Regions from separate parts of the Halomonas sp. GD1P12 genome, predicted to be linked through region 3. Evidence: predicted binding sites of a transcription regulator. Region 3 holds the regulator's gene; each other region holds the start of a gene.
The links. Region 3 encodes LexA, which represses DNA repair genes until DNA is damaged. Its sites were predicted from a motif close to TACTGTNTANNTANACAGTA; they were not measured.
Positions count from the first base shown of each region.

Region 1 (10,286 bases), 1.7 Mb from region 3:
GGGGATGTCGCGCTTGTAGACGCCGACGTAGCTGCAGCCGCTGACGACGGTCAGGGCAACGGAAAGCGTAATGATACGAGTCAATTTTTGCATTTGGTCCTGTTCTTCACTATCGTGGTTTCGGTCGATGATACCCGACCTAACCTGTTACTGCGAAGAGCAACCATGGCCGATCAGAACCATGAACTACGCAAAGCCGGGCTAAAAGTGACCCTGCCGCGTGTCAAGATCCTGCAGATTCTCGAAAATGCTTCGGGCCAACACCACCTTAGCGCAGAAGAAGTGTATAAAACACTCATCGATGCGGGCGAGGATGTGGGGCTTGCGACCGTCTACCGCGTACTGACTCAGTTCGAGTCGGCGGGCCTTGTGATTCGTCACAATTTCGACGGCGGCCATGCGGTTTTCGAGATGACCCAGGAAGACCACCACGACCACATGGTGTGCCTGGAAAGCGGTGAGATTATCGAGTTCGTCGATGAGGTCATCGAACGGCGTCAGCAGGAGATCGCCGAAGAGCACGGTTTCGAGCTGATCGATCACGCGCTGGTGCTCTACGTGCGTCCCAAAGCCTGATACGCACAGTACTTTCGGCCGTATAACAAAAACGGTGCACGCCAAAAAACGCCCCTGCCGCGATCGCGGCAGGGGCGTTTTGGTTTTTATCGAACGTCGCTTTTCAGTGCGGTGGGCGCTGGCTGGCGTTGAGCATTTCGCGGGCGTGGGCCAGCGTCTGCTCCGAGAGTTTGACCCCACCCAGCATGCGCGCCAGCTCGCTCACCCGCCCTTTTTCATCGAGCAGCGCCATGTGCGTCAGGGTGCTGTCGCGTTTTGCCTGCTTTTCGATATGCAGGTGCTGATGCGCTTGGGCGGCCACCTGGGGCAGGTGGGTAACGGTCATCACCTGGCCCTTTTCACCGAGCCGGCGCAGCAGTTGGCCGACGATTTCGGCCGTAGCGCCAGAGATGCCCACATCCACTTCGTCGAACACCAGACTCGGGATAGTGGAGTGGCTGGCCGCGACCACCTGGATGGCCAGACTGATGCGTGAAAGCTCACCGCCAGAGGCGACCTTCGTCAGCGGGCGGGCCGGCTGGCCAGGGTTGGCGCTGATCAAAAACTGTACCTGATCCAGCCCGTCCTGAGCGGGCGTTTCGCGGCTCGAAACGGCCACCTCGAAGCGCGCCTTGCCCATGGCCAGAAACGCGAGCTGCTGCTGCACTTCCTTACTCAGTTTGCCGGCGGCTTTTTGACGCGCCTCGGAAAGCGCTCTGGCGTCCTGACGGTAGCGCTCACGGTATTCGGCGACCTGACTGCTTAACGACTCGAGGTCTTCATCGCTTGCCTCCAGCTGGGCCACTTCGCGGGCAAGCGACTGGTGCAGCGCGTAGAGTTCCTCCGGGGCGACGTGGTGCTTGCGCGCGATGCGATGCACATCCGTAAGGCGCTCGTCGACCCACGACAGGCGCTCCGGGTCGAGCTCGGTGACACTGGCAAAGCGGGCGAGCTCGCCCGTGGCCTCTTCGACCTGAATGCGGGCGTCCGAGAGCATCGCTAGCGTGTTGGCCAGCACGCCCTTGTCGCTGCCAGGCAGAGCGCTGAGCCGGGCATAAGCCTGATTGAGTAGCGAAAGTGCGCCGCCGTCATCGCTTTCACAGCACTCCACGGCGAACTGGGTTTCACGCAGCGTTTCTTCGGCGTGGGCAAGCGTCGACTGCTCCTCTTCGAGCACCTCGAGCTCACCTTCGCCCAGCGCCAGCTGGTCGAGCTCCTCGACCTGGTAGCGCAGAAGCTGGCGCCGCGCTTCGACTTCGCTCCCCGCTTCGCTGCGCTTTTTAAGCCGTGCGCGGGTCGCGCGCCACTCCTTGAAAGTCTCGGCCAGCGCCTGGCGCTTGCCCTTGAGACCGGCGTAGTCGTCCAAAAGCGCCAGGTGAGTCTCTTCGCGCATCAGCGCCTGGTGGGCATGTTGGCCGTGGACCTGAATCAGCAGCTCGCCAAGCGTCTTGAGATCGGCAATGGTCGCCGGCTGGCCGTTGATCCACGCCTTGGAGCGGCCGCTGGCGGTCACCACGCGGCGAAGCAAGCACTCCTGAGAGGAGAGCTCGCGCGCCTCGAGCCACTCGGCGGCGGCGGGCAGGCGGGCAATGTCGAAGTTGGCCGAAAGGTCGGTGCGTTCGCTGCCGTGGCGCACGCTCCCCGCGTCGGCGCGCTCGCCCAGGCAAAGCCCCAGGGCGCCGAGCAGGATGGATTTACCCGCCCCGGTCTCCCCGGTGATGGCAGTCATGCCGTCGGTCAAATCGAGTTCCAGACGGTCAACGATGGCGTAATCCTGAATGACGAGCTGAGTCAGCATAGGGCCTCCCGGGCAGGGCTCTATAGAAACTGGATGCTTATACAATGATTGTTGTTTTATACAGTAGTCGACAACTCACTTCAATGCCCCTCTTGAGATGCCAAACAAGGCCCCCATATAGCGTGCATACGCACTAATGAACCCGTTTATCTCACACACTTTATTTCAACCAGCGGGCGCTTACGCGCCGCGACCGCATTCAGGAGTACGGCATGGCGAAAGAACCGCAAACCCCGATCGATGACGAGCTGGCCCGCCAGGAGCAGGACGCCGAAGTAACCGAGCAGGCCGACGAAGAGCGCCTGATCGAAGGCGATCTCGAAGGTGTACTGGACGATGAGTCGCCGCTGGGTACCGAAACGTTCGCCGAAGGCGTGAGCAACCCGGAAGCCGAGGTGCTGGCGGCCCGCGTCGAGGAGCTCGAACAGAGTCTTTCCGAGGCGAAGGATCAGTCGCTCAGAGCGTCTGCCGAGGCCCAGAACGTGCGTCGCCGCGCCGAAGCGGAAGCGGAGAAGGCGCGCAAGTTCGCTCTCGAGAAGTTCGTCAAGGAGCTGCTGCCGGTGGTGGATAGCCTGGAAAAAGCGCTCGACAGCATGCAAGAGGATGCCTCTGATGCGCACCGTGAAGGTGTGTCCATGACGCTCAAGATGCAGCTCGACGTGCTCAACAAGTTCGGCGTCGAAAGCGTCGAACCCAGTGGCGAGCCCTTCGACCCGCAGGTTCATGAGGCCCTGACCATGGTGCCCAACCCGGAACTCGAGCCCAACACGGTAATGGAAGTCGTGCAGAAGGGGTATTTGCTCAACGGACGCCTGGTGCGCCCGGCGATGGTCGTGGTCAGCCAGAAAGCGGGCTAGTCGAGTTGGGGGATAATGCAAATTCCCCCCTTGAAAAGTTCACGGCGGCCCCCAGATAAAGGCCAACCCGCGGTAATCACCGCAGACCGATTGCAACAGTTTTTGTCACCACCGAATTCGAGGTTTTTGCTATGGGACGTATTATTGGTATTGACCTGGGCACCACCAACTCTTGCGTGGCGGTTCTCGACGGCGACAGCGCCAAGGTCATCGAAAACGCCGAGGGCGGCCGCACCACTCCCTCCATCATCGCTTACACCGATGACGGTGAAACGCTGGTCGGCCAGTCCGCCAAGCGCCAGGCGGTCACCAACCCGGAAAACACCCTGTACGCCATCAAGCGTCTGATCGGCCGTCGTTTCAAGGACGACGTCGTTCAAAAAGACATCAAGATGGTGCCGTACAAGATCGCCGAAGCCGATAACGGCGACGCGTGGGTCGAAGTCAAAGGCAAGAAAATGGCACCGCCGCAGGTCAGCGCGGAAGTGCTCAAGAAGATGAAGAAGACCGCCGAAGACTACCTCGGCGAAACGGTCACCGAGGCGGTCATCACGGTGCCAGCTTACTTCAACGACAGCCAGCGCCAAGCCACCAAGGATGCTGGCCGCATTGCCGGTCTCGACGTCAAGCGCATCATCAACGAGCCGACCGCTGCGGCCCTCGCCTATGGCATGGACAAGTCGCGCGGCGACAAGACCATCGCGGTCTATGACCTGGGTGGCGGTACCTTCGATATCTCCATCATCGAAGTGGCCGACGTCGACGGTGAAACCCAGTTCGAAGTACTCGCCACCAACGGCGACACCTTCCTGGGCGGCGAAGACTTTGACCTGTCGCTGATCAACTACCTGGTATCGCAGTTCAAGTCCGACAGCGGCATTGATCTGTCCGGCGACAATCTGGCCATGCAGCGTCTGAAAGAAGCCGCCGAGAAGGCCAAGATCGAGCTTTCAAGCGCCCAGCAGACCGACGTGAACCTGCCCTACATCACGGCAGACAACACCGGTCCCAAGCACTTGAACGTGAAAGTGACGCGCGCCAAGCTCGAGTCACTGGTCGAAGAGCTGGTTCAGCGCTCGCTCGAGCCGTGCAAGATGGCGCTGAAAGACGCCGGTCTTTCTGCCTCTGAAATCGACGACGTCATCCTCGTCGGCGGTCAGACGCGCATGCCGCTGGTTCAACAGAAAGCCGCTGACTTCTTCGGCAAGGAAGCGCGCAAGGACGTCAACCCGGACGAAGCCGTAGCCGTAGGCGCTGCGATTCAGGGTGGCGTACTGGGCGGCGACGTGAAAGACGTGCTGCTGCTCGACGTAACGCCGCTAACGCTGGGTATCGAAACCCTTGGTGGCGTCATGACGCCGCTGATCGAGAAGAACACCACCATCCCGACGAAGAAGACCCAAACCTTCTCCACCGCGGATGACAACCAGACGGCCGTGACCATTCACGCCGTGCAGGGTGAACGTAAGCAGGTTTCGCAGAACAAGTCGCTCGGTCGTTTCGATCTGGCCGACATTCCGCCGGCGCCGCGCGGCGTGCCGCAGATCGAAGTGGCCTTTGATCTGGACGCCAACGGCATCCTGAACGTCTCCGCGAAGGACAAGGCGACGGGTAAAGAGCAGTCCATCGTCATCAAGGCCTCGAGCGGTCTGTCGGACGAAGAAGTCGAGCAGATGGTGCGCGACGCCGAAGCTCACGCCGACGAAGACAAGAAGTTCGAAGCCCTCGTGCAGCTACGTAACCAGGCCGACGGCATGATTCACGCCACGCGCAAGACGCTGGAAGAAGCCGGCGACAAGGCGACCGATGAAGAGAAGCAAAACATCGAAACCGCCATCAGCGACCTGGAAGCCGCGGTGAAAACCGACGACCAGGACGACATCCAGAAGAAACTGGATGCGCTGACCGAGGCCTCTGGCCAGCTCGCGCAGAAGATGTATGCCGAGCAGGCAGATGCCTCTCAGGCTGCGGAAGGTCAGGAGGGCGAACAGGCCCAGTCCAAGCCGGAAGACGACGTTGTCGACGCCGAGTACGAAGAAGTCAACGACGAGCAGAAGAAGCAGTAACCGCTCTTTCTGTAAGGATCGCAGCAACGCGGGAGCCAGCTCCCGCGTTGCTGTTTCCAGGACCAAAACGATGATCACGGTTCGTACCGTCAAGAGCATACCCTAACCAGGAGGCGTAGGACCCATGTCCAAGCGCGATTACTACGAAGTCCTGGGTGTCGAAAAAGGGGCCGATCAGAAAGAGATCAAAAAGGCCTACCGCCGCCTGGCGCAAAAATTCCACCCTGACCGTAACCCGGATGACGAAACCGCCGCCGAGAAATTCCGCGACGTATCCGATGCCTACGAAGTACTCAGCGACGAGCAAAAGCGCGCTGCCTACGACCAGTTCGGCCATGCCGGCGTCGATGGCCAGGGCGGTGGCGGCTTTGGCGGCGGCGGTGGCGGCGCGGGGGATTTCAGCGATATCTTCGGCGACGTGTTTGGCGACATTTTCGGCGGTGGCGGCGGGCGTCGTCGTGGGCCCAACGCGCCGGCGCGCGGCTCGGATCTGCGCTATAACCTGGAGCTCGATCTGGAAAACGCGGTCGCTGGCACCACCGTCGACATTCGCGTTCCGCGCCATATCACCTGCGATCGCTGCGATGGCGACGGCGCCGAACCCGGCACCAGCAAGGACACCTGTCCGACCTGTCAGGGCATGGGCCAGGTGCGCATGCAGCAGGGCTTTTTCGCCGTGCAGCAGACCTGCCCGACCTGTCACGGCTCCGGCATGCAGATCAAGGTGCCGTGCCACAAGTGCAACAGCGAAGGCCGCGTGCGCGAAACTCGCACGCTCTCGGTCAAGATTCCGCCCGGCGTGGATACCGGCGACCGCATTCGCTTGAACGGCGAAGGCGAATCTGGTGTGAACGGCGGCCCGGCTGGCGATCTTTACGTGCAGGTGGCGATCAAGTCGCACCCGATCTTCCAGCGCGACGGCAAGCACCTGCAGTGCGACGTGCCGATCAACTTCGTCGACGCCTCGCTCGGCGGCGAGCTGGAAGTGCCCACACTCGACGGCCGCGTGAAGCTCAAGATTCCGCCGGAAACCCAAACCGGCCGGCTGTTCCGCCTGCGCGGCAAGGGCGTGAAGCCGGTTCGCGGCGGCGCCCCGGGCGACCTGCTCTGCAAGGTGGTGATCGAAACCCCGGTGAATCTGAACGAAGAGCAAAAGGACCTGCTGCGCCAGCTCCAGAAAAGCTTCGACGACAGCAACAGCCACAGCCACTCGCCGAAGAAAACCGGCTTCTTCGACAGCGTGAAGAAGTTTTTCGAAGAGATGAAGCCGTAGGAGCATGCCTGCATGCCCGTCGCGATGGTACAACTGTTCCGCTAGCGTCGCGATACGTTCGCCATTAGCGTACTAAGTCCCCGGTGCCCACCGGGGACTTTTTTGTTTTCGAGGAAGTCGGTCATGACTGGATTACAGGATCGCCCGGGGCTGGGCATTTTCTTACGCGTGTTGTCAGGCGTGATGTTCACCGGCATGTTCGTGTGTATCAAGGCGGTGAGCGAGGCGGTGCCGGTGGGCCAGTCGATCTTTTACCGCTCGCTGTTCGCGCTGATTCCGATCGTGATCTTTTTGGCGATTCGCCGGGAGTTTCCTCAGGGGCTTGCGACCCGGCGCCCGCTTGGGCATCTGTTGCGCTCGGGGTTGGGAGCGGCGGCGATGTTCTTCTCGTTCTCGGCGGTGGCGTTTTTGCCGGTGGCGGAAGCCACACTTCTGGTGCAGCTCTCGCCGATCTTCATGGCGGTGGGGGGCGTGCTGCTGCTGGGCGAGAAATTTTCGCTCTATCGCATGGGGGCCATCGCGCTGGCGCTGGCGGGCATGGCGGTGCTGGTTGTGCCGGAGCTAAGCGCGGGCAGCGGCGATGGGCGGCTTTTGGGCTACGCGCTGGGCACCGCCGGGGCGCTCTTGACGGCGGGCGCGCTGCTCACCATTCGGCATATCTCGCGCACCGAAACCGCCGGCTCCATCGCGTTTTACTTCATCGTGGTGTCGTCGCTGGCGGGGCTTGCCACGTGGCCGCTGGGCTGGGCCGACCTGACCGAGACCGAGTTCGCCCTGCTGGTGCTTTCGGGGCTGTTTGGCGGGGCGGGGCATATCGCCATGACGCTGGCGTTTCGCTACGCCGAGGTGTCGAAGCTCGCCCCGTTCGAGTACGTGGCGCTGGTCTGGCCGATCGCCGCGGACTGGGTGCTGTTCGGCATTCCCATCTCCAGCGGTTTCATTCTGGCGCTGCCGCTGATGCTGGCCGGGGTGGCGCTGGCCTCGCTCGAAGGCCGGCGCTTCAAACGGCCTCTTCGACGATGAGCTGGGGGCGGCCCTTCGAGCAGGGCTCGATGCGCGCCGCCACCCGGTAGACCTGGCGCAGAAGCGCCGGGGTGATGACGTCCTCGGTGGCACCGCAGGCGATCAGGCGGCCATAATCCAGCACCATGGCGGCGTCGGTGAAGCGCAGCGCATGATTCAAGTCGTGAAGCGCGACCAGAATCAGCATGCCGCGCTCGTCGGCCAGCCGTCGCAGTACGGTGAGCAGGTTGATCTGGCGGTTCAGGTCCAGCGCCGAGGTGGGCTCGTCGAGCATCAGGATTTCCGGCTCCTGCACCAATGCCTGGGCCGCACTCACCAGCTGGCGCTGGCCGCCGCTCAAATCCCCGATATCGCGCCCGCCGAGCGAGGCGATGCCGAGCTCGGCAAGCGCCCGGTCCACCTGCTCGAGATCCTCCGGCTGTACCTTCAGGCTTCGCCCCTGCATGCGCGCCAGCAGCACCGATTCATACACGCTCAGCACCGCCTTCGCGCCGGTGTCCTGGGGCATGTAGGCCACCGGGCGCTCGGCGGTTGTCTCTTCGATGCTGACCGTGCCGTCGCCTGCCACCAGCCCCAGAATACGGCGAAACAGCGTCGACTTGCCTGCCGCGTTGGGGCCCAGCAGCGCGACGACCTGGCCGCCGTGAAAGCGGGGCGTGGAGATGTCTTCGACGATGGTGCGCCGCCCGTAGCGGGCCGATACGCCGTCAAGCGTGAGAGTTACCATGAGCGAGTCACCATGACGTCTTCTTGTGGTTGAGCACCAGAAACAGGAAAAACGGGATGCCGACCAGTGAAGTGATGATGCCGATCGGAATGATCGTGCCGGGGATGATGAGCTTGGAGATCACCGAGCCCACCGAGAGAATCAGCGCGCCGCACAGCGCCGAGCCTGGCAGGAAAAAGCGCTGATCCTCGCCCAGCAGCATGCGCGCGATGTGCGGTCCGACCAGCCCGATGAAGCCGATGGTGCCGACGAACGCCACCGCCACGGCGGAAAGAAGCGACACCAGTACCAGCACTTCCAGGCGCAGTGAGCGCGGCTTGACGCCCATGCTTTCAGCCTTGGCGTCGCCCAGGCGCATGGCGGTCAGCGCCCAGCCGTGGCGCGCCAGAAGCGGCAGGATGGCGGCCAGTATGCCAAGCGCAATCCAGAACTTGGGCCAGGTCGCCTTGGTCAGGCTGCCCATGGTCCAGAACACCACCGCGGCCACCGCTTCCTGGCTGGCGAAAAACTGGATCAGCGCCATGAGCGAGTTGAAAATGAACACCATGGCGATGCCCAGCAGCACGATGGTTTCCACCGTGACGCCGCGCTTGAGGCTCAGTGCGTGGATCAAAAACGCCGTGAACATCGCCATCACGAAAGCGTTGATCGGCACCACGAACTCGATGGCGGCGGGCACGATGGCGACGCCAAAGGCCAGGCCCAGCGCGGCGCCGAAGCTCGCGCCAGCGGAAATACCCAGCGTAAAGGGGCTCGCCAGCGGGTTGCTCAGAATGGTCTGCATCTGCGCGCCGGCCACTGACAGACTCGCGCCCACCACCAGCGCCATCAGCGCTACCGGCATGCGAATCTCCCAGAGAATCACCCGCGCCTGGTCGCTGACGCTTCCCGGCGTCAGCAGGGCGGCGATGACTTCCGTGAGGCTGTAGCGCGCAGGTCCAAGCGCCAGATCGACGCACAGGCTGAAAAACAGGGCGACCACCAGCGCTGCAAGGATCAGCTGGCGGCGCACGACCTGGCTTTTATAGTGGCTGCGCCCCTGGGTCGTCGGCGCGGTCACGGCGCTGTCACTCATCATTCAGGGACATCCAGTAGCCGGGTTCATAATCGATTGGCAGAAAGCGCTCGTGAAGCTCTTCCATGGTCGCTTCCGGGTCGAGATCCTCGAACAGCTCTGGATGCAGCCACTTGGCCAACTGCTGGATCGCGACGAAGTAGTAGGGGCTGTTGTAGAACTGGTGCCAGATGGCATGCACGTTGCCGTCCGCTACCGCCTGTACGCCGGTCATGGCGGTGCGCTCGGTCAATGCGTCGAGCTTGTCGCGCGCGGCGTCCATGTCGGCACCCGGGCCCATGCCCACCCAGGCGCCGCCGGGCACGTAGGCGTCCCAGTTGCCGCCAGTCACCACCACGTGCTCCGGGCTTGCGGCGATGATCTGCTCCGGGTTGAGCGTGCCGAAGCTGCCGGGAATGATACCGTCGGCGATGTTGCTGCCACCGGCGAGCTCGACGTACTCGCCGAAGTTGCCGGGCCCGAAGCTCATGCAGCACTCGTCGGAGTAGCCGCCGGCGCGGTCGATGAACACGCTCGGCCGCGCCGGGTCGGCCTCATCGATGACGTCCGTTACGCGAGCGAGCTGCTCCTCGGCGAAGTCGATGAACGCCTCGGCGGCAGCGTCGTCGCCCATGATCTGGCCGATCAGGCGCATCGAGGGAATGGTGTGGGCCACCGGGTCTTCGCGAAAGTCGACGTAGACGATCGGGATATCGAGCTGGGCGAGCTTGTCGTCGTAGCCGGCATCTTCGGTGGCGGCCTTCGCTTCGAGGTTCATGAAGACCACGTCCGGCGAAAGCGAGGCGGCCTGCTCTACATCAAACGTGCCGTCCTTGAAGCCGCCGAAGGTGGGAATGTCGGTCATCTCGGGAAAGCGCTCGGCGTAGCGGGCATAGTTGTCCGGGTCCGCCTGGGAGAAGTCCTCGCGCCAGC
Region 1 is NZ_CP107007.1:3,336,670-3,346,955, reverse strand. Features, by position in the region: gene OCT39_RS15420 (outer membrane protein assembly factor BamE) at 1-93, opposite strand, end outside; gene fur (ferric iron uptake transcriptional regulator) at 166-576, shown strand; gene recN (DNA repair protein RecN) at 680-2,353, opposite strand; gene grpE (nucleotide exchange factor GrpE) at 2,566-3,210, shown strand; gene dnaK (molecular chaperone DnaK) at 3,342-5,276, shown strand; gene dnaJ (molecular chaperone DnaJ) at 5,401-6,549, shown strand; gene OCT39_RS15390 (DMT family transporter) at 6,673-7,572, shown strand; gene OCT39_RS15385 (ABC transporter ATP-binding protein) at 7,550-8,299, opposite strand; gene OCT39_RS15380 (FecCD family ABC transporter permease) at 8,307-9,374, opposite strand; gene OCT39_RS15375 (ABC transporter substrate-binding protein) at 9,367-10,286, opposite strand, start outside.
Region 1: the regulator LexA is predicted to act here: its motif matches at 2,400-2,419, upstream of recN (DNA repair protein RecN).

Region 2 (10,286 bases), 1.3 Mb from region 3:
ACGGTAAGGTCGCGCCCTACCAGACCGATTTCGGCCCGATGCCCGGCACCGTCTTCCGCGCCCCTTACCCGGTGCCCTCCCACGGTATCAGCGAAGAGGAAGCGATCCGCGGGCTGATGATGACGCTCAAGACCGACGCCGGCCCGACCAATACCGCCGCCATCGTGCTCGAACCGGTGCTCGGGGAAGGCGGCTTCTATCCCGCCCCCGCCTCGTTCTTGAAGCGCGTGCGCGATATCTGTGACGAGCTCGGCATTCTCATGATCGTCGACGAAGTGCAGTCAGGCTTCGGCCGTACCGGCAAGCTGTTCGCCATCGAACACAGCGGCGTCGAGCCGGACATCATGACCATGGCGAAAAGCATGGCCGACGGCATGCCGATTTCGGCCATCGTCGGTACCGACAAGATCATGGACTCTTCCGGCCCCAACTCGCTTGGAGGCACCTACACCGGCAGCCCCACCGCCTGCGCCGCGGCGCTTGCCGTACTCGAGGTGTTCGAGGAAGAGAACATTCTGGAGAAGAGCCGGGCACTGGGTGACAAACTCGCCCAGCGCTTCGGCCAGTGGCAGGAAAAATTCGACTGCGTCGCCCACCCGCGCAACATGGGCGCGATGGCCGCTTTCGAGCTGGTATCCAATAAAGCCGACGGCGCCCCCAACCCGGACCTGGCCGGCGCGCTGTGCAAAAAAGCCCGCGAAAAGGGGCTGATCCTGCTCTCCTGCGGCCTCTACGGCAACACCATCCGCTTTTTGATGCCGGTCACCATCGACGACGCGGTGCTCAACGAAGGCCTCGACATCATCGAGTCCTGCCTGGAATCGCTAACCTGAACGTTGGCTCGATGAAAAAGAACGCCGCCCCTTGAGGCGGCGTTTTTGTTTTGTGACTTACACCGGGGCTCAACCGGTCATATAGCGCGGCAGCCACAGCGCGAGTTCCGGCCAGACACTGATGATCACCGCTGCCAGACACATGAGAAGGAAAAACGGCAGCGACGCCAGCGCTACGCGGCCGATACTTTCGCCGGTCAAGCTCTGCAACACGAAGAGATTGAAGCCGACCGGCGGCGTGATCTGACCAAGCTCGATCATGATGATCAAAAAGATGCCGAACCAGATCGGATCGAAGCCGGCCAGCAGCACGATCGGCAGCGTAATGGGCAGGCTCATGACCGTGATCGAAATCCCATCCAGAAAGAGCCCCAGCGCGATATAGAAAATCGCCAGCGCCACCAGAAGCATCGTGGGGCTGAAGTTCTGCGCCGCAATCCAGCTTGCAAGCTCGCGCGGCAGGTGCAGATAGCCCATCGCCGTAGAGAGCAGCGTCGCCGTGATCAGCAGGCTACACACCATGATCGAGGTGATCAGCGTGCCGCGAAACGCCTCAATCAGCATCGCGACGTTGATCTGGCGCTCAACGGCCAGCAGCACCAGCGTGGCAGCTACGCCCACCGCCGCCGCTTCGGAAGGCGTGGCGATACCGCTGTAGATCGAGCCGATCACGATCGCGATCAGTATCAAAATCGGTAGCAGCAGCAGAATCGACTGGCCGATGGACTGCGTATGCGCTACTTGTTTGGGCGCCAGGCCCGGCGACATCAGTGCCCGTGCGCCGATATAGCTGCTATAGAGTAGCGCGATCACAAGCCCTGGCACCACGCCGGCCATGAACAGCTGGCTGATCGACACCTCCGCCTGCACGCCGTAGACGATCATCACGATCGACGGCGGAATCAACAGCCCCAGGCTGCCCGCCCCCGCGAGTGAGCCGATCGAAAGGTTACGGTCGTAGCCGCGCGCCTTGAGCTCCTGGGTCGTGATCTTGCCGATGGTGGCGGTCGTGGCCGCGCTCGAGCCGCTTACCGCGGCAAACAGCGTGCAGCCCAACACGTTGGTGTGCAAAATACCGCCCGGCAGCCGACTGGTGATCGGCACCAATCCCTTGAAAAGGCGCTCCGACAGGTTGGAGCGAAAGATCAGCTCCCCCATCAGAATGAACAGCGGTATGGCAGAAAGCTCCCAACTGTTACTGGCGCGGTACAGCACCCGCGAAAAGATCAAGCCGATACGGTCGGCGCTGAAATCTCCGAAAAGCCATAGCGACCCGATGGACACCGCCAGCATCGAGGCGAAAATCCAGGTCCCCATGGAGAGGAAAAACACCAGCAACAGCGCCACGCCGACAGCCGTCCAGAAAATATCCATAAGTCGTTCCTGTTAGCCTGGCTTAAGCGGTAGGGGAGACGTAGCGCGAGCGCAGCAGCACGATTTTGAGCGCTCTCACCAGCAGCGTCAGCGAAATCAACCACATGCCGACAAGAATGGCGCTTTCCGGTAGCCAGATCGGCGTTTCGGCCAGGGTTTCGCTGACCACGCCGCGCTGGTAGCTACGCTGTACGTTCTGCAGCCAGAACGTGGAGAGCCAGAAAAAACAGCCGGCGGTGACCAGGCTGCTGAATAACTCCAGCGGCCACCTTGCAGGGCCGGGAACGCGATCCATCAACAGCGATACCCGAATCAGCCCGCCCTTCTCCAGCACGTAAGGCAGCCCCAAAAATGCCATGGTCGCCACGGCGTAGCCGATGTACTCATCCAGAATGAACGTCGAGCGGCCAAAAAGGCGCATCGCAATCTCGACGATGATATGGCCGAACATGTAAACGATGAGCGCCACCGCAATGGCGGCGCCTATCCGATTGAGAAATCTCGACGCCTTTTCGATGGCTTCGAAAACCCTCATTGCTGGCTCCGGAACTCGTCGAGAATCGTCTCGCCGGTCTCACCCGTGCTTTCGACCCAGTTCTCGACCACGCTGGTAGAGGCCTCGGACAGAGCGTCGGTCAGCGCCTGCGCCATCGGGTCGTTCACGATGACATCGTTGTCCGCCAGCGTCTGGTAGTTCTCTTCGGTGCGGGTTTCGACGGCGGCCCAGTTGTGCTGGTCGGTCAGGCGGGCGGCTTCGAGCACGGCCTGCTGCTGCTCTTCGCTAAAGGAGTCGAATACCGCCTTGTTCATGTGCACCATGTTGAGCGGAATCGCGTACTGAACGGCGGAGAAGTAGTTCTGGTGCTCCCAGAAGCTGCCATTGGCACCGGCTTCGGCGGAGGTCAGCACGGCACTGATACCGCCGGTAGCGAGCTGCGGTACGACATCACCCCAGGAGAGACTCACCGGTGCGGCGCCGACGTTTCTAAAGGTCTCGGTGCCGCTACGATCAAAGGTGCGGATTTTTAAATTTTGCAGGTCGTCGGCGCTTTGAATATCGTCTTTCGACCAGATCCCGCTTGGCGGCCAGGGTGAGGCGTAGAGCAGTACCTGGTCGTTGTCCGCGAACACTTCCTCGTAATAAGGCTTGGCAATATCGTAGAGCTGGCGGGCGTCTTCGATATCGCTGACCAGAAACGGCAGCGACGAAAGTAAAAAGATCGAGTCCACGCCGCTCATGGTGCCCGACAGCGTATCGGCGATGTCGACGGCACCATCGGCCACGGCATAGAAGTGGTCACCGGAGTTGAACCCCAGCGCCCCGCCAGTGTGCAGCGTGATGCTGATATCGCCGCCGGTCAGCTCGTTCACCTTGTCGATGAAGTAGGCATCGCCCTGGGCATGAATAGAGCTTGCGTTGTACTCGTTGGAGAAGTCCAAACTAAAGGACTGGGCGTACGCCTGGCCGCTAGCCAGGGCCAGCCCAAGAGCGGTGAGCAGGCTTTTACCGGCCGTGCGCCGGCGAAGGTATGGATTGAGCGCTTTCATGAGGAAGTTCCCTGCCGTTTTTATTGAAGGTCGCTTTCAATGTACCTTCCTCGACCGCTCATCCGCATTTGAAGGCGACGTAAAAGCGCCTGGATGCGACACCTGGCCCAGTAGCGAATGAAGTATCATTCACTTTCAACGCTAACTTAACCAACTGATTGATCTGAATAAATACTCAGAATACCTCGACCGCCCACAACGAATTATTCGGTGCAGAAACGACAATGCCGCGGCGGGCGCGGCATCGTCGATCGAAGCGGTTGATAACTAACGGCTACTCCCGCGGCCGGCGATCTCCTTCCAGAAAGTTGGCGGTGAACACCGCTTTGCCGTGGGTCTCGAAGGACCACTTCATGACCTCAGTCAGCGCGTTCATCACCGTGTCGAACTCACCGAATACCTGGGTACTCATGCGGTTGGCGTGCACCTCGAGGCCGGTGGCTTCCAGGCGCTTGACCACCTCCTTGACCACGGGTTTGAAGTCGTCGGTCAGCGGGTAGTAGCTTAGCTGTACGGAAAGGTACATGGCGTGCCTCCTTGATGGGTCTCGTGAGCTGTAGCTTAGGGCGCAAGCCGTTGCCAGGCGTTGATGATCGCCGCGCGGGTCTCGTCCGGGTGCTCCATCGGGAACATGTGCCCGCCGGGTACGCGGCTTACGCGCAGGCCCTTGCGGGTGAGTCGCGCGATACGGCCCGGCGTTAAAAGATCCGAGCGGTCGCCGGCAACGATCTCCACCGGCACCCGGATTTTGGTCAGTTTCGACGACAGGTGGTCCGGCAGGTTGCGAAAGATCGCCACTTCCACTCGCGGCTCGAATACCAGCTCCGCTTGGCCGTCGTCGCGAAGCGTCGTGCCTGTTTCAACATAGTCGTTGAGCGCCTCTGTGGTAAAGCCGCGAAAGATGCCGCGGCGGCCCAGCGAGTGGGCCATCGCTTCGCGGCTTGGCCAGACGCTGCGCCGCCCCTTGGTTTTGCCCGCCGGGGTAATACGATCGACGAAGCCAAAGCGCTTGGCCGCTTTCATCGCCCAGGCATCCATGCCCAGCATCAACGGCGGGTCGAGCATGACCACCCCAAAAAAGCGCTCGGGTTCGCGCAACGCCGCCATGGCCATGAGCGTGCCGCCCAAAGAGTGTCCGACGCCAAACACTTTTCGGTGGGTGGGCAGATAATGCAGCAGCTCGTCGACCAGGTTGCCCCAGTTGCGGTTTACCGGATAGCGCGGGTGGTGACCCACCCGGTCGATGGGGCCAAGCTCGAAGTGCTCGGCAAGCGGCGCCAAAAGGCTTCGGTAGCTGGCGCCGGTAAAGCCGTTGGCGTGGGCAAATACCAGCAAAGGGCGGGAGGGCGTCATGGGCGGCTCAAGGTGGAGGAGAATAGAAGGTAAGCGCAGCCCTTTAGGCCGCCAGCGTTCATACACCTGTTTTAATCGCTGCCCGTGCCGGCGTCAATGCGCCGAAAGGGGAAGTTTCAAAAGAGCGAGAGCTGGGTATCAGGCGCGCCGTCGGCCAAGCGGTACCCCACGCCCAGCAGGCGTACCGGGCGGCTTTTGCGGGCCCAACCAACGTTCAAAAGCGTTTCGAACTGGGCCATGTCCGGGGCCGGGTCGGCATGTTCGACGGTGGTTTGGGTAAAGTCGTTGAATTTCACCTTGACCATCAGCCCTTTCACCGCCGGCGGTGGGTCGAGCCGGGCATAGCGCCGCTCCAGGTCCTGCAGGAGTTCGGGAAGTTCGCCCCGGCACGCCTCGAGTGTCGGCAGATCCTGAGAGTAGGTCTGTTCGGTGCTGATCGACTTGCGTTCGCGATGGGTCTTCACCGGGCGCTCATCAAAGCCCCGGCTCAGCTCATGCAGGCGCTTGCCGAAGCGGCCAAAGTGTTCGATCAGCTCGGTCAGCGGGCGCGCTTGCAGATCGAGGCAGGTGTGGATATCCAGACTCGCCATTTTCTCGGCGGTGCGCGGGCCCACGCCGTGAATCTTCTTGACCGGGAGCTGCTCGACGAAGCGCTCGACCTCCCCTGGGGCGATGACAAAAAGGCCGTCGGGCTTGTTCCAGTCGCTGGCGATCTTGGCCAGAAACTTATTCGGTGCGACCCCGGCGGATACGGTGATCCCCACGTCCTTTTGCACCCGCTCGCGAATGGCCTGGGCCATCAACGTGGCGCTGCCCTTGAACTGCGTCACCTCGGAAACGTCCAGATACGCTTCGTCCAGCGATAGCGGCTCGATCAGCTCGGTCATCTCGCGGTAAATGGCAAAAACCTGCCGGGCGACCTCCTTGTATTTGGGCATGTCGCCGCGCACGATCGTCAGGTGCGGGCAGCGCTTGAGCGCCTGCCCCATGGGCATCGCCGAGTGGATGCCGTACTCGCGTGCCGGGTAGTTGCAGGTCGCCACCACCCCTCGCTGCTCGACGCTGCCGCCAATGGCGATGGGAATGTCCGTCAGCGCCGGGTTGTCGCGCATTTCAACCGCCGCGTAAAAGCAGTCGCAGTCACAGTGAATAATCTTGCGCACGGGCTCCCTGCTTGGCTCACCGTCGAAAGGTTAGCGCCGGGCCGTTAAATGGTCCGCCGCTGTAAAAAATCACAGTGTAGCATAGCCTCGCGCGCCATAGCCTCGCGCGCTTTAGGTGCCACAGAAGGTGCGCAGTACCGCCTGGCTGTCGGTGGCCGGCGCGGCCAGCCGACGCGCCTCGACGGACTCATCGAACGGCGCACTCACCACGCTCAACAGCGTATGAAACGGCGCGAAATCGCCTTCGATCGCGGCGTCGATCACCTCTTTCACGCGATGATTGCGCGGAATCACGACCGGGTTGGCCCGGCGCATGGCGTCAAATCGCGTGGCATCATTTAGAAGCGGCGCCGCGCGCCACTGCTCGAGCCACGCATCGAGCGCTTCGGGCTGATGGGAAAGCGCCAGCAGCGCCTCGCGACGTTGCGTCTCGAAACTGTCGGCGTAGTGGGTCAGCGCATCGAAGGTGGCGGTCATGTCCATGCGCCCCTGATGCATCACTGTCTCGAGTGCGTCCATCAGCGTGTCGGCGGTATCACCGCCATTCTCGGCGAGCCCGAGTTTGGCGATGCGAAGCGCCTGCCGGGTTTTATCGAAGTGCGCCTCGAAGCCGCGAATCACTTCGACCGCCAGCGCCACGCCCTCCTCGCCCTGCACGTTCATCAGCGGCAGTAAGGTTTCGGCAAAGCGGGCCAGATTCCACTGGGCGACCGCCGGCTGGTTGTTGAAGGCGTAGCGCCCGCCCTCGTCGATCGAGCTGAACACCTTGCGCGGGTCGAACTGCTCCATGAAGGCGCAGGGGCCGTAATCAATGGTTTCGCCACTGATGCTGGTGTTATCAGTGTTCATCACGCCGTGGATGAAGCCCAGGCTCATCCAGCGCGCCACGAGCTCGGCCTGGCGGCGAGTGACACACTCCAGAAGCGCCAGATACGGATCATCCTGTTCGCGCGCCTCGGGGTAGTGGCGCGCAATGACGTAGTCCGCCAGCGCACGGGTAGTCTCCTCACCGTGGCGAGCGGCGAACTGGAAGGTGCCCACGCGCACGTGGCTCGAAGCCACGCGGGTGAACACCGCGCCGGGCTCCGGCATCTGGCGCGCTACGCGCTCGCCGCTGGCCACCGCCGCCAGCGCCCGTGTGGTGGGCACGCCCACCGCGGCCATGAACTCGCTGACCAGATATTCACGCAGCACTGGCCCCAGCGGCGAGCGCCCGTCGCCACCACGCGAGAACGGCGTGCGCCCGCTGCCCTTGAGCTGAATATCGAAACGTCGACCCTCGGCGTCCACCACGTCGCCCAGCAGCAGCGCGCGGCCATCGCCGAGCTGCGGTACGAAGTTGCCGAACTGGTGGCCGGCGTAGCCAAGCGCCATGGGCTTCGCGCCGTCGGGAATCGTGTTGCCGCTGAACCACTGGGCGAGCGTATCGTCGTCAGGCACGTCGCTTGCGCCGAGTTTTCGGGCCAGCGCCTCGTTGAAGGCGATCAGCGCCGGGGCGCACACACCGGAAGGCTCGCAGGCGAGCCACAGCGGTTCAGGGAGCCGGGTATAGTCATGCTCGAATGTCAGCACTGGAGCCTCCGCTTTCAATAGTGTCGTTGGGCTAATACCCTAGCACCTGACTCAAGTTTATGGCGATATTATGGCGCTTTCCGATTCTGCAGACGTTGCACCCTTCTCCACGCCCCTGCCCCGCGGTTTTTACGACCGCGACACCCTGGAGGTCGCCCAGGACCTACTGGGCTGCCAGCTGGTGCGCCGCGTGGAAGGCGAGCTAATCGCCGCGACCATCGTGGAAACCGAGGCCTATCGGGGGGCAACGGACTCCGCCTGCCACGCCCACCGGCGCAAGACGCCGCGCACCGAGGCGATGTTCGGCCCGCCCGGCCACGCCTACGTCTATCTGGTGTACGGCATGCATTGGCTGTTGAACATCGTTACCCAGCCGGAAGGCAACCCCTGCGCGGTGCTGGTACGCGCCGTCGAGCCCTGCCTGAACGAGGACGCCATGCGACGGGCGCGCGTGGCGCGAAATCGCGAGCTTTCCAACGGCCCGGGCAAGCTCACCCGGGCGCTTTCGATCGACAAGGCCCTGTACGGCGAGGACATGACCCGCGCAGACAAGCTCTGGGTCGCCCAGGGCCCCACCTCACAGCGCGTCGCGACCGGCCCGCGCGTGGGCATCGACTACGCCTCGCCTGCCGATCGCGACGCGCCCTGGCGGCTCTGGATCGCAGACAACCCGTGGGTTTCCAAAGCGCGCTAGGACGCGCGATCAAGATACTCAAGCGCGTGAGCCAGCACCGGCGTCAGCGGCGCCCGCCACTGGTGAGAAAGCAGCGGATCGGCGCGAGTTACGCCCAGCGACAGCGACGCCACCGGCAGGCCCTTGGCGTGCGCCTCGCGGCAAAACCGGTAGCCGGAGAACACCATCAGCGAGGTGCCCACCGCCAATACGGCGCTTGAGCGCGCAAGCGCCGCTTCGGCTTCTAGCCGGCGCGCTTTCGGCACCACGTCACCGTAGTAGACGACATCAGGCTTCATGACGCCGCGACAGCGCGGGCAGTCGTAAACGCGAAAACTCGAGAAGTCGGTTTCCAGATCCGCGTCGCCGTCCGGGGCGTGGGCCGCGTCCATGGCGGCGAAGCGCGGGTTCATGCGCGCCATTTCCGCGTGCATGGCGTAGCGCATCATCGAGTAGCCGCAGCGCATGCAGCTGACCGTATCGGCGCGGCCATGCAGGTCGACCACCCGTTTGGATCCCGCGCGCTGGTGAAGCCGGTCGACGTTCTGCGTCACCAGCATTTCGACGAAACCGCGCGCCTCGAGCTCAGCCAGCACCCGGTGAGAGCCGCCCACCTGAGCGCTACCCAGCGCCTTGAAGCCGATCAGGGCGCGGGCCCAGTAGCGCCTTCGCACGTGAAGGTTGCCCATGAAGTCAGCGTGCTGCACCGGCGGTGAGCACTTCCACTGGCCGTTGGCGTCGCGGTAATCGGGAATGCCGCTATCGGTGCTGACCCCGGCCCCGGTAATGATGAAAAGGCGCGGATGGCCAGCGATGAACGCCGCCAGCTCCTCGCCCGCCTGCTCGATATCGGTTGGATTTTTTATCTGCGTCAATACGCCACCTCAAAAAACCGGTTAACATCCCAACGATACGGTAAGACATCGGGCGAGCCCATAACGTGCCCTCCCCCGGCGGAGAAAGGAGCCTCTCATGCAGCAGGATCACGACATCATCATCATTGGCGGCGGCATGGTCGGGGCGGCGCTGGCCGCGCGGCTGGGCAAGAGTGGGCGCCGCGTGGCACTGATCGAGCGAGGCGCGCCGCCCAAGGCGGCCGAAGGCGATTATGACCTGCGCATCTCCTCGCTCAACAAGCGCTCGCTCGAGTTCATCGAGGCAAGCGGCGCCCAGCTCCCCCTGGAGCGCACCGCCGCGTTTCGCCATATCGAGGTGTGGAACCAGGAAGGCACCGGGCATAGCCTCTTTTCGGCCAGGGACAGCGACCTGGAGCAGTTTGGGCTTTTCATCGAGAACATAGCGCTTCAGCACGCGCTTTGGCAGCGGCTTGAAAACATGCCGAGTGTGACGCTCTACACCGGCACTACCCTGGTCGCCACCCTTGCCAGCGGCTGCGGGCGCACAGTGGAGCTCGATAACGGCAAAACCCTGAGCGCCGAGCTGGTGGTCGGCGCTGACGGCGCGAATTCCAGGCTCCGGGAGCTGGCCGGCATCGACATCGCCACCCACGACTACCGCCAGCGCGCGATGATCATCAACGTCGAAACCGCGCTCCCCCAGCAAGATGTGAGCTGGCAGTGCTTCACGCCCACCGGGCCGCTGGCCATGCTGCCGCTGCCCGGCCACCGCGCCTCACTCGTGTGGTACGACGAACCCAACGCCATTCAGGCGCGCGAGGCGCTGGACGACGACGCGCTGATGGACGCCATTGAAGCGGCGTTTCCCAAACGCCTGGGCAGCATTACTCGCGTGGTGGCCCGCGCAAGCTTC
Region 2 is NZ_CP107007.1:2,892,869-2,903,154, forward strand. Features, by position in the region: gene gabT (4-aminobutyrate--2-oxoglutarate transaminase) at 1-833, shown strand, start outside; gene OCT39_RS13220 (TRAP transporter large permease) at 903-2,207, opposite strand; gene OCT39_RS13225 (TRAP transporter small permease) at 2,230-2,742, opposite strand; gene OCT39_RS13230 (TRAP transporter substrate-binding protein) at 2,739-3,755, opposite strand; gene OCT39_RS13235 (YkoF family thiamine/hydroxymethylpyrimidine-binding protein) at 4,030-4,281, opposite strand; gene OCT39_RS13240 (alpha/beta fold hydrolase) at 4,317-5,108, opposite strand; gene dinB (DNA polymerase IV) at 5,225-6,271, opposite strand; gene OCT39_RS13250 (protein adenylyltransferase SelO) at 6,383-7,843, opposite strand; gene OCT39_RS13255 (DNA-3-methyladenine glycosylase) at 7,914-8,537, shown strand; gene OCT39_RS13260 (NAD-dependent protein deacetylase) at 8,534-9,382, opposite strand; gene OCT39_RS13265 (UbiH/UbiF/VisC/COQ6 family ubiquinone biosynthesis hydroxylase) at 9,489-10,286, shown strand, end outside.
Region 2: the regulator LexA is predicted to act here: its motif matches at 6,329-6,348, upstream of dinB (DNA polymerase IV).

Region 3 (10,286 bases):
CTGGGTCAAGGAGCGCGCCACCGATTTTGACGATGCCGCGCGCTGGTAGGAGGCGATCAAGGAGGGCGTTGGTGGGCGCGTGTAAGGGGCTACCCGGCTCAAGCGCCGGGCGGCTCGGTCGCCATGATCTGAAGGTGCACCTCCGGCAGATGCTGGCAGTGGTGTCCCAGCCAGCGAACCAGCCCCGGCGTCAGTGCTTCTCTGAGTTCGGCGAGGGAGTCGACTTCGATTTCGTCGAGCCGCTCGTCGAGCCAATCGCTAAAGCTCTCTTCGTCGATGGGGCTGGCGCCACTGGCGTCTAGCATCAAACGCCCGATACGCTGCCAGCCGGTCTCAGAAGCGCATACCGGCAGTGCCAGAAACAGCGTGCCGCGCCGCGCGCCGCTCGACTGGCCGTCCGCAAGCCCGGGGTGGCGCGTCACGCTGTTTTGATCCACCACCTGGGGCAACTGCGGGTGGCGCGCCTCAACGCGTAACCCTTCGTTATCCAGACATAGCATATCGCCATTGACCGGGGCCAGCGGCGCCTTGATGCCGAGCTCTTGCGCCAGCGCCTGGTGCGCCTGCTGATGCACCGTTTCGCCGTGAACCGGCAGCAGCGCGGTGGGCCGAACCCAGCGGTAGAGCGTTTTGAGCTCCTCCTGGGCGGGATGGCCGGTGGCGTGAAGCTCCGGGTGGTTGTTCTCGTCGAAAAGCTGAACGCCGAGCTGAGTGAAACGCTTCTTGAGCGCCGCGATCGGGCGCTCGTTGCCGGGAATCGCCTTGGCGGAAAAAATGACGTTATCGCCGGCTTCCAGGTCCATGAACGGGTGGCGGCCCTGGGCCAGGCGCTGGAGCGCGGCGCGCGGCTCGCCCTGGCTTCCGGTGGCGATCACCACCACTTCGTCCGGTGGCAGATAGCCCAGGTCCTGGGGCGGCACCAGCGGCGGAAAATCGTCGAGATAGCCAAGACCGCGGGCCACACCGACCATGCGCTCCATCGAGCGGCCCATCAGGCTCACACGGCGCCCGCTTTGGGCCGCCGCCTGGCCGATCGCCCACACACGCGCCAGATTGCTGGCAAAGCAGGAGACCACCACGCGCCCGGTACAGGCCTTGAGCGTTTGCGTCAGCGCGTTGGCCACCGAACCTTCGCTGCCGGCACTGCCCGGAAGCGGCGCGTTGGTCGAATCACCCACCACCAGATCCAGCGGTGCCAGCGCCTGAAAGTGCGCCGGGTCGACGCTCGGGCCGATCAAAGGCGTCGGGTCGAGCTTCCAGTCGCCGGTGTGCAATACCCGGTAGCCGCCGGCGAGCATCATGATCGCGCAGCTCTCGGGAATCGAGTGGGTCATCAGTAAATAGCGCAGCGTGAACGGGCCCTCTTCGAGGGCATCGTTGGGCTCGATCACGCGAATCGCGGCGCTTGAAAGATTGTGTTCGGCAAACTTGTGACGGAGTAACCCGGCGGCCAGGGGCGTGGCGTAGATCGGGCACTGCCATTTGGGCCAAAGCCAAGCGACCGCGCCGATGTGATCCTCATGGCCATGGGTGATGTAGAGCGCTTTAGGGGTAATCTCAAGCTCGGCCAGCGTATCGGTGCTGGGCACCTGTAGCGGAGCGCTGGGAAGATCCTGTCGAATCATCATCCCGCAATCAATGGCGATCCAGTGACCATCGAAACCATAAAGCGTCAGGTTCATTCCTATTTCACCGCAGCCCCCAAGCGGCAAAATGCGCAGGGGCGGTCGGCGTCGGGGGCGAAGTTGAACGCGGGATGGATCCATTGATTTTGAACAGCCTGAAAAGTAAGACTTTAACTATACGGTAAGGCGGGGGCGGCTAACAATCCTGGCAGTGTTCCCGATCGCCGCTTGCGCTACACTAACGCCCCCCAAGGCCTCAACGGTTCTTGACGACCCCGTCGGGTCGCGTCTTCGAAACGTGTATCAAGAGTGTATTCATGTCGCATTATTACCGTTTAGTGGTTTCCTGCCCCGATCAGGTAGGCATCGTGGCGCGCGTGTCGAGCTTCATTGCTCAGCACGGCGGCTCCATCACCGAGGCGAGCCAGCACTCGGATCTGCAAACGGGCCGATTTTTCATGCGCTACGAGATTCTCGCCGACTCCATCGGCATGAGCGCGGCCGAGCTCGAACAGGCGTTTGCGCCCATCGCCAACGCGTTTTCGATGCAGTGGGCGCTGGTCGATACCCAAAAGCGGCGCCGGGTCGTGATCATGGTGTCGAAAGAGTCCCACTGCCTGGTCGATCTGCTCTACCGCTGGCAGGCTGGCGAGCTCGACTGCGACATCGTGGGCATCATCTCCAACCACCCGGACATGCGCGCGCTAAGCGAGTGGTACGGGATCGATTATCACCACATCGCGGTCGACCCCAGCGACAAGCAGCCCGCGTTCGATGCGGTGCAGCGCCAGGTCGAGGCGCTCGAGGCGGACTGCATCGTGCTGGCGCGCTACATGCAGATTTTGCCGCCGGCGCTCTGTAGCCAATACGCCGGCCAGATCATCAACATCCACCACAGCTTTTTGCCGTCGTTTGCCGGTGCCAAGCCCTATCACCAGGCGTTCGAGCGCGGCGTGAAGCTGATCGGCGCGACCTGCCACTACGTGACCGAAGAGCTCGACGCCGGCCCGATCATCGAACAAGACATCCACCGCGTCAGCCACTGTCACACGCCCACGGATCTGGTGCGCTTTGGCCGCGACGTGGAGAAGTCCGTGCTCGCCCGCGGGCTCAGGTGGCACCTGGAAGATCGCGTGCTGATCGACGGCAACAAGACGGTCGTCTTCAACTAAAAAACGGGGCACGAAAGTGCCCCGTTTTTGGTTTATAAGCTTGAGGATGACAATACGGGCCGCCGTGCCGGGCTGACCGTAGCGAGGGTCTTTCGCCATGGATGGCGAAAGTAGCGCCCAGGGAAGGGTTCACAGCGCCCTCGCGCAGGGTTGCCCGGCACCGCCACATTTCCCTGTCTCAATCGATAGGTCAATTAACCCAGCGCCTGGCCACTGCCGCCGCGAATCACGCCAACGCCGACACCTTCGATATCGAGCTGCTGGGTGCGAAGATCGATTTCGATCGGAGCGAAATCGCTGTTCTCGGCGTGCAGCGTGACCTGGTGGCCGTCGCGGCGAAAACGCTTGACGGTGACTTCGTCCTCGAGGCGCGCCACGACGATCTGGCCGTCGCGTACCCGCTCGGTGCGGTGTACCGCCAGCAGGTCGCCTTCCAGAATGCCGATATCCTTCATCGACAGCCCGCGTACGCGCAGCAGGTAGTCGGCCTTCGGCGTGAAATACTCCGCCGGCAGCGGGCAGTAACGATCGATGTGTTCGGCGGCCAGAATCGGGCTGCCCGCGGCCACTTCGCCGATGATCGGCAGCCCCTGGGTCGCGGATTCGACGCTGTCGCTGGCTTCAGCGGCGGATTCCGCTGCTTCCACCCCTTCCTGATTGGGCAGGCGGATGCCGCGGGAGGTGTGGCGAATGATACGGATGGCGCCCTTGCGCTCGAGCGCGCGCAGGTGCTCTTCGGCCGCGTTGGGTGAGCGAAAGCCCAGCGCTTTGGCGATTTCGGCGCGGGTGGGTGGGTAGCCGTACTCGTTCATGGTCTTCACGATAAAATCGAATACGTGCTGCTGACGAACGGTAAGAGGACGAGGCATGGCTGACTCCAGGGTAAAAGGTAACTATAAAAAATGACTTAAATATATGTGTTTAAGTATACAGTATGTTCCTCTGTCCAGTATATGACTCAAGCCACGGATTATAAAGCCGTTCGCCTTTAAAAGAGGGCATATCAGGGTTTCGCACGATTGAGCCCGGCGTTTTAATGACCTACTATTTCGCGATGTTTTAAACACTCGTTTTCTGGAGGGCGCCATGGCGCAGTCTGATACCGTCACGCGTATTCTGGATACGGCGGAGGTGCTGTTCGCCGAGCGTGGCTTTGCAGAGACCTCTCTGCGCAACATCACTAGCAAGGCGCGGGTGAACCTGGCGGCGGTGAACTACCACTTCGGTTCGAAAAAGGCGCTGATTCAGGCGGTGTTTGCGCGCTATCTCGACCCCTTCAGCCAACGCTTTCACGAAGCGCTGGATGAGCTGCACGCCCGCTATGGTGATGATGAGATTCCTCTGGAAGTACTGCTCGAAACCATGGCCACGACGGTGTTGACCGTGCCGGCCGAGCGCAACAGCTTGAAAGTGTTCATGCGCCTGCTGGGGCTCGCCTACAGTCAGGCTCAGGGCCACCTTCGCCGCTATATCCAGGAGCAGTACGGCGATGTCTTCACTCGCTTTGTCGAGCTCGTTCGCCGCGCCACACCCGGCCTGCCCGACGCCGAGCGCTTCTGGCGGCTGCACTTCATGCTCGGCACGGTGATCTTCACGCTCTCCGGGCTCGATGCGCTGCGCGACATCGCGGCCAAGGAGTACAACGAGCAGGTCTCGGTACGTGATCTGGTGCGCCGACTGCGCCCGGTGGTCGTTGCCGCCATGAACGCGCCGCTTCCCCCGGCGATCGAGGAGGCTCATCATGGCCACGCCCATTCTGGCTGAGCTGCCGCCAACCGAGGCGCCATGGCTTGAAATCGACCTCACCGAGCAGCGCCTTCGCGCCTGGCAGGGAACGCGGGTGGTTCACGAATGCACGGTGTCGTCCGGTGCAAACGGGGTGGGGCAACACGAAGGCAGCGGCCAGACGCCTGGCGGCTGGCACTACGTGCGCGCCTCGATCGGCCAGGGCCTGCCGGAAAACGCGGTGTTTCGCGGGCGCCGCTTTACCGGTGAAGTTTTTAGTCCCACTTTGGGTGAACAAAATCCTGATCGTGACTGGATTTTGACGCGTATTCTTTGGCTCTGCGGGCTCGAGCCCGGGGTCAACCGTGGCGGATCCGTCGACTCCCAACGCCGCTATATCTATCTGCACGGCACTCCACCACATGAGCCCATGGGCGTTGCGGCGTCCCACGGCTGTGTGCGCCTGAGAAATCAGGACCTGCTGTGGGTATTCGAGGTCGCCGTGCCGGGTACGCCGGTTTGGCTTCATACCTGACCCACGACCCGCCGGTTTTGTTTGAGCGCGGCGATCGACTAGAATGAGCGCCCGTTTTGTTGGATAGATGCCGATGACGCAACCGCTTGGCCCGGTCATGCTCGACCTCGAAGGGCCCTTTATCACGCGCGCCGAAAAAGCGCTTCTGGCCGATACCGCCGTGGGCGGGGTGATCCTGTTTTCACGCAACGTCGAAAGCGCCGAGCAGGTCAGCGCACTGTGCCAGGACATACGCCGCATTCGACCCGATCTGCTGCTCGGTATCGACCAGGAGGGCGGTCGTGTCCAGCGCATCAAATCCGGCGTGACGCGCCTGCCTGCCATGGCGCGTATCGGCGAGCTTTACGCCGAAGACCCGGAGCAGGGCGGGCAGCTGGCAAGCGACACCGGCTGGCTGTTGGGCATGGAGATGGCAGCCTGCGGGCTCGACCTGAGCTTCGCGCCGGTGCTCGATGTGGAGAGCGGAGTGTCGAGCGTGATCGGCGATCGCAGCTTCAGCGACAACCCGGAGCACGTCGCCGCGCTCGGCGCTCGCTTCATCCACGGCCTCCACGAGGCGGGCATGGCCGCCATCGGCAAGCACTTTCCCGGCCACGGCGGCATCGAAGCCGACACCCACGTGACGCTTGCCGAAGATTCCCGCTCCCTTGCTGCGCTCAAGGCCCGGGATCTGTTGCCATTTACCCGCCTGGCCTCGCAGCTCGACGGCGTCATGCCCGCTCACGTGGTGTATTCGGCGTTCGATCCGCGCCCGGCGGGCTTCTCTCCCGCTTGGCTTGGGATGCTTAGAGAATCGCTCGGTTTCAAGGGCGCCATCTTTTCTGATGATCTCACCATGGCCGGGGCCCACGTAGCGGGCAGCCCCGTCGATCGCGCCCAGGCGGCGCTGGCCGCGGGCTGCGACATGCTTTTGGTATGCAACGACCGCGACGCCGCGCTCGAGGTGGTAGGTCACTGCCAGGCGCTTGGCAACAAGCGCATCGGCAAGTTGCGCTACGCCCGCGCGCGGCCGGATCTCAAGGCGCTGTCCGCGCTCAAGCGCTGGCGCCGCACGAATGCAAGGCTTGGCGAGCTAGTCGATTAACACACGGCGCGCCCAACTCGACACCTCTTTAGACTCTCGAAGCGCGGGCGGCTGATCGCGCTTCGTTTTTTTGCTACCGCTACCGGAGCCCATGATGGCCAAACTCGATAAAGAAGCGCTCGAATCATTGGATTCGATGCGCGAACTGATGGATAACGCCGACTGCCTGATCACCCAGGCCCAGGTCGAAGAGGCGCTGGACCGCATGGCAGAGGCCATTACCGCGGATTTGGGCGACAAGCTGCCGGTTTTTTACTGCGTGATGAACGGCGGTCTGATCACCACCGGCCACCTGCTGACGCGTCTGGGCTTTCCGCTGGAAGTGGATTACCTGCACGCCACGCGCTATCGCAACGAGCTGCGCGGCGGCGAGCTTTTCTGGCGCGTCTCGCCGGAGGTGCCGATGGCCGGGCGTCACGTGGTGATCATCGACGATATTCTCGATGAAGGCGCCACACTCGCCGCGATTTTGAAGTATTGCGAAGAGGCCCAGGCGGCCAGCGTCACGACCGCGGTGCTGGTCGATAAAAAGCACGATCGCAAGGCCGTGCCCGGGCTCAAGGCGGACTACTGCGGCCTGGAGGTGGCGGACCGCTATGTGTTCGGCTTTGGCATGGATTACAAGGGCTACTGGCGCAACGCCCCGGGCATCTTTGCGCCCAAGGGCCTTTGAGGCGTTTTCGATCGTACTGTTTAACGGGGTGAGAAGCGCCGCGCCAGTCCCGTTTCAGCGATCATGCGCGTCGAGATCTCCTCGATCGAGAAGCGCGTGGTGTCGATAAACGGAATGCTCATCGCCCGGTAGAGCGACGCCGCCTGTTCGACCTCCTGCACGCACTGATCGATCGAGCTGTAGCGGCTGTTCGGGCGGCGCTCGTTGCGAATCGCCGAGAGCCGTCGCGGGTCGATGGTCAGCCCAAAAAGCTTGTGGCGGTGAGGGGCGAGCACCCTGGGAAGCTTGAGGCTTCCGTCCTCGTCCAGATCGTCGTCGGTCAGCGGGTAATTGGCCGCACGGATGCCGAATTGCAGCGCGAGATACAGTGAGGTGGGGGTCTTGCCACAGCGCGACACGCCCACCAGGATCACGTCCGCCTGATCGTACTGGTGGGTGCGCGCGCCATCGTCGTTATCGAGCGCAAAGTGCACCGAGTGGATGCGATCCATGTAAACGTCGTCGCTGCCGATGGCGTGGGTGCGGCCCACGCTGTAGGAGGAGTGGGTCGCAAGCTCCTGCTCCAGCGGCTCGAGGAAGGTCGAAAAGACGTCGACCTTGAAGCCTTCGGCGCGACGGATCACATCGCGAATGTCCTGATCGACGATGGTGTCGATGATGATCGGGCGCTGGCCGTCGCGGTTGGCGGTGGCGTCGATGATGTCTGCCAGCGCCTGGGCCTTTTCGATCGTATCGATGTAGGGCTTGGTCAGCATCGTGATCTCGACGCCGCTGAACTGCGCCAGAAGGCTTCGTCCCAGACTTTCGGCGGTGATGCCCGTCCCGTCGGAAATGAAAAACGCCGTGCGTTTCATGTCGTTCTCCTGCCTGTGAATTCAAGCGCTATTCTTACCGCTTCATCGCGCCAGCACAACGTGTCGCAAACGCGAAGCCAAAGGCCGCTCGCAGGCGCCCGACTACAGAAAAGCCCTTCAATGCCGCTATGTTGTAAAAAACCTTCAGTGACTTGTTACTTAGACTAATGGCGAATACGAGGGGCGGGTGATAGGGTGACACGCTCGATGACAGTGACCGACATGACGGGGTTGCCCCGTCACCTGGTTCAAGGCGCGGTGGACGTTAGCCGTTGAAGACAAAAGGGGTGTTGCGTGCAAGAGTACATTGTGTGGTTCGAGCAGTTGGGCATGAACGACGTCGAGCGCGTGGGCGGCAAGAACGCCTCGCTCGGCGAGATGATCTCCAACCTGGCGGAAGCCGGTGTCACCGTCCCTGGCGGCTTTGCCACCACCGCTCATGCCTATCGCGAATTTCTCGCCCATGAAGGCTTGAACGACCGTATCAACGCGCTGCTGGCGCGTCTGGACGTCGACGACGTCAAGGCGCTTGCCGAGGCGGGTAGCGCCATCCGCCAGTGGATCATCGATACGCCGTTGCCGCCGAGTTTCGAGGCCGCGCTGCGCGATGCCTACTCGGCACTTCAGGAGCGCCACCCGAATCTCAAGGCCGCGGTGCGCAGCTCCGCCACCGCGGAAGATTTGCCGGACGCCTCCTTTGCCGGCCAGCAGGAGACCTTCCTCAACATAGAAGGCTTCGATAACGTCAAACGCGCCGTGCACGAAGTGTTCGCCTCCTTGTTCAACGACCGTGCGATCTCCTACCGCGTGCACCGCGGCTACGCCCACGAAAACGTGGCGCTCTCCGCCGGCGTTCAGAAAATGGTGCGCTCGGAAACCGGCGCCTCCGGCGTCATGTTCACTCTCGATACCGAGTCCGGCTACCGTGACGCGGTGTTCGTCACCGCCTCCTGGGGGCTGGGAGAAACCGTGGTGCAGGGCGCGGTCAACCCGGACGAGTTCTACGTTCACAAGCCGACCCTTGAAGCCGGCCGCCCGGCGGTACTGCGCCGCACGCTCGGTTCCAAGTTGATCAAGATGGTTTACGGTGAAAGCGCCAGCGCCGGCAAGTCCGTGGCCACCGTCGACGTGCCGCTTTCCGATCGCGGACGCTTTTGTATCAACGATGAGCAGGTCATGGATCTTGCCCGCCAGGCGATGATCATCGAGAAGCACTACCAGCGGCCAATGGACATCGAGTGGGCGCTGGACGGCGACGACGGCAAGCTCTATATCGTTCAGGCGCGCCCGGAAACCGTGGTTTCCCAGCAGGAGGGCGGCAAGCTCGAGCGCTTCCACCTGAAAGAGAAGGGGCGCAAGCTGATCACCGGGCGCGCCATTGGCCAGCGGATCGGCAGCGGTACGGTCAAGATCGTGATGACGCCGGACGAAATGGACAAGATCCATGACGGCGATATCCTGGTGACCGACATGACCGATCCGGATTGGGAGCCGATCATGAAGCGCGCCTCGGCGATCGTCACCAACCGCGGTGGGCGCACCTGCCACGCGGCGATCATCGCCCGCGAACTCGGCATTCCCGCGGTCGTGGGCTGTGGCGATGCCACCACGGCGCTGCGCGAGGGTGTGGACGTCACGGTGTCCTGCTCCGAAGGCGACACCGGCAACGTCTACGAAGGACTTCTGGATTACGAGTGCAAGGTGTCGAGCGTCGACGCCATGCCGGACATCCCGTTCAAGATCATGATGAACGTCGGCAACCCGGACCGCGCCTTTGGCTTTGCCGGGCTACCCAGCGCCGGTGTGGGCCTTGCGCGCCTCGAGTTCATCATCAACCGCATGATCGGCGTTCACCCCAAGGCGCTTCTGGAGTACGACCGCCAGACGCCGGATCTCAAGCAGGTGATCGACGCTCGCACCGCCGGCTACGATGACCCGGTCAGCTTCTACGTCGACAAGCTCGTCGAGGGTATCTCGACGCTGGCGGCGGCGTTCTATCCGCAGCGCGTGATCGTGCGCCTGTCGGACTTCAAGTCCAACGAGTACGAAAACCTGATCGGCGGCAAGCTTTACGAGCCCGGCGAAGAGAACCCGATGCTCGGCTTTCGCGGCGCTTCGCGCTACGTGTCCGAATCGTTTCGGCCCTGTTTCGAGCTCGAGTGCAAAGCGCTCAAGCGGGTACGCGATGAAATGGGCTTCAAGAACGTCGAGATCATGGTGCCCTTCGTGCGCACGACCGGCGAGGCGAAACAGGTCGTCGAGCTGCTCGCCGCCAACGGCCTGGAGCGCAGCGCCGGCGTGGACGGCCTGAAAGTGATCATGATGTGCGAGCTGCCGGCAAACGCCTTGCTGGCCGACGAGTTTCTGGAGTACTTCGACGGCTTCTCGATCGGCTCCAACGATTTGACCCAGCTAACGCTTGGGCTCGATCGTGACTCCGGTATCGTCGCGCACCTGTTCGACGAGCGTAACGAGGCGGTCAAAAAACTGCTCTCCATGGCGATCCAGGCGTGCAAGGCGAAAGGAAAATACGTCGGCATTTGCGGTCAGGGGCCGTCGGATCATCCGGAGCTTGCCAAGTGGCTGATGGAGCAGGGCATCGACTCGGTTTCGCTCAA
Region 3 is NZ_CP107007.1:1,621,550-1,631,835, forward strand. Features, by position in the region: gene moaE (molybdopterin synthase catalytic subunit MoaE) at 1-49, shown strand, start outside; gene OCT39_RS07605 (ribonuclease J) at 99-1,682, opposite strand; gene purU (formyltetrahydrofolate deformylase) at 1,943-2,797, shown strand; gene lexA (transcriptional repressor LexA) at 2,992-3,666, opposite strand; gene OCT39_RS07620 (TetR/AcrR family transcriptional regulator) at 3,884-4,561, shown strand; gene OCT39_RS07625 (L,D-transpeptidase) at 4,539-5,057, shown strand; gene nagZ (beta-N-acetylhexosaminidase) at 5,131-6,141, shown strand; gene OCT39_RS07635 (hypoxanthine-guanine phosphoribosyltransferase) at 6,236-6,814, shown strand; gene OCT39_RS07640 (pyruvate, water dikinase regulatory protein) at 6,835-7,668, opposite strand; gene ppsA (phosphoenolpyruvate synthase) at 7,963-10,286, shown strand, end outside.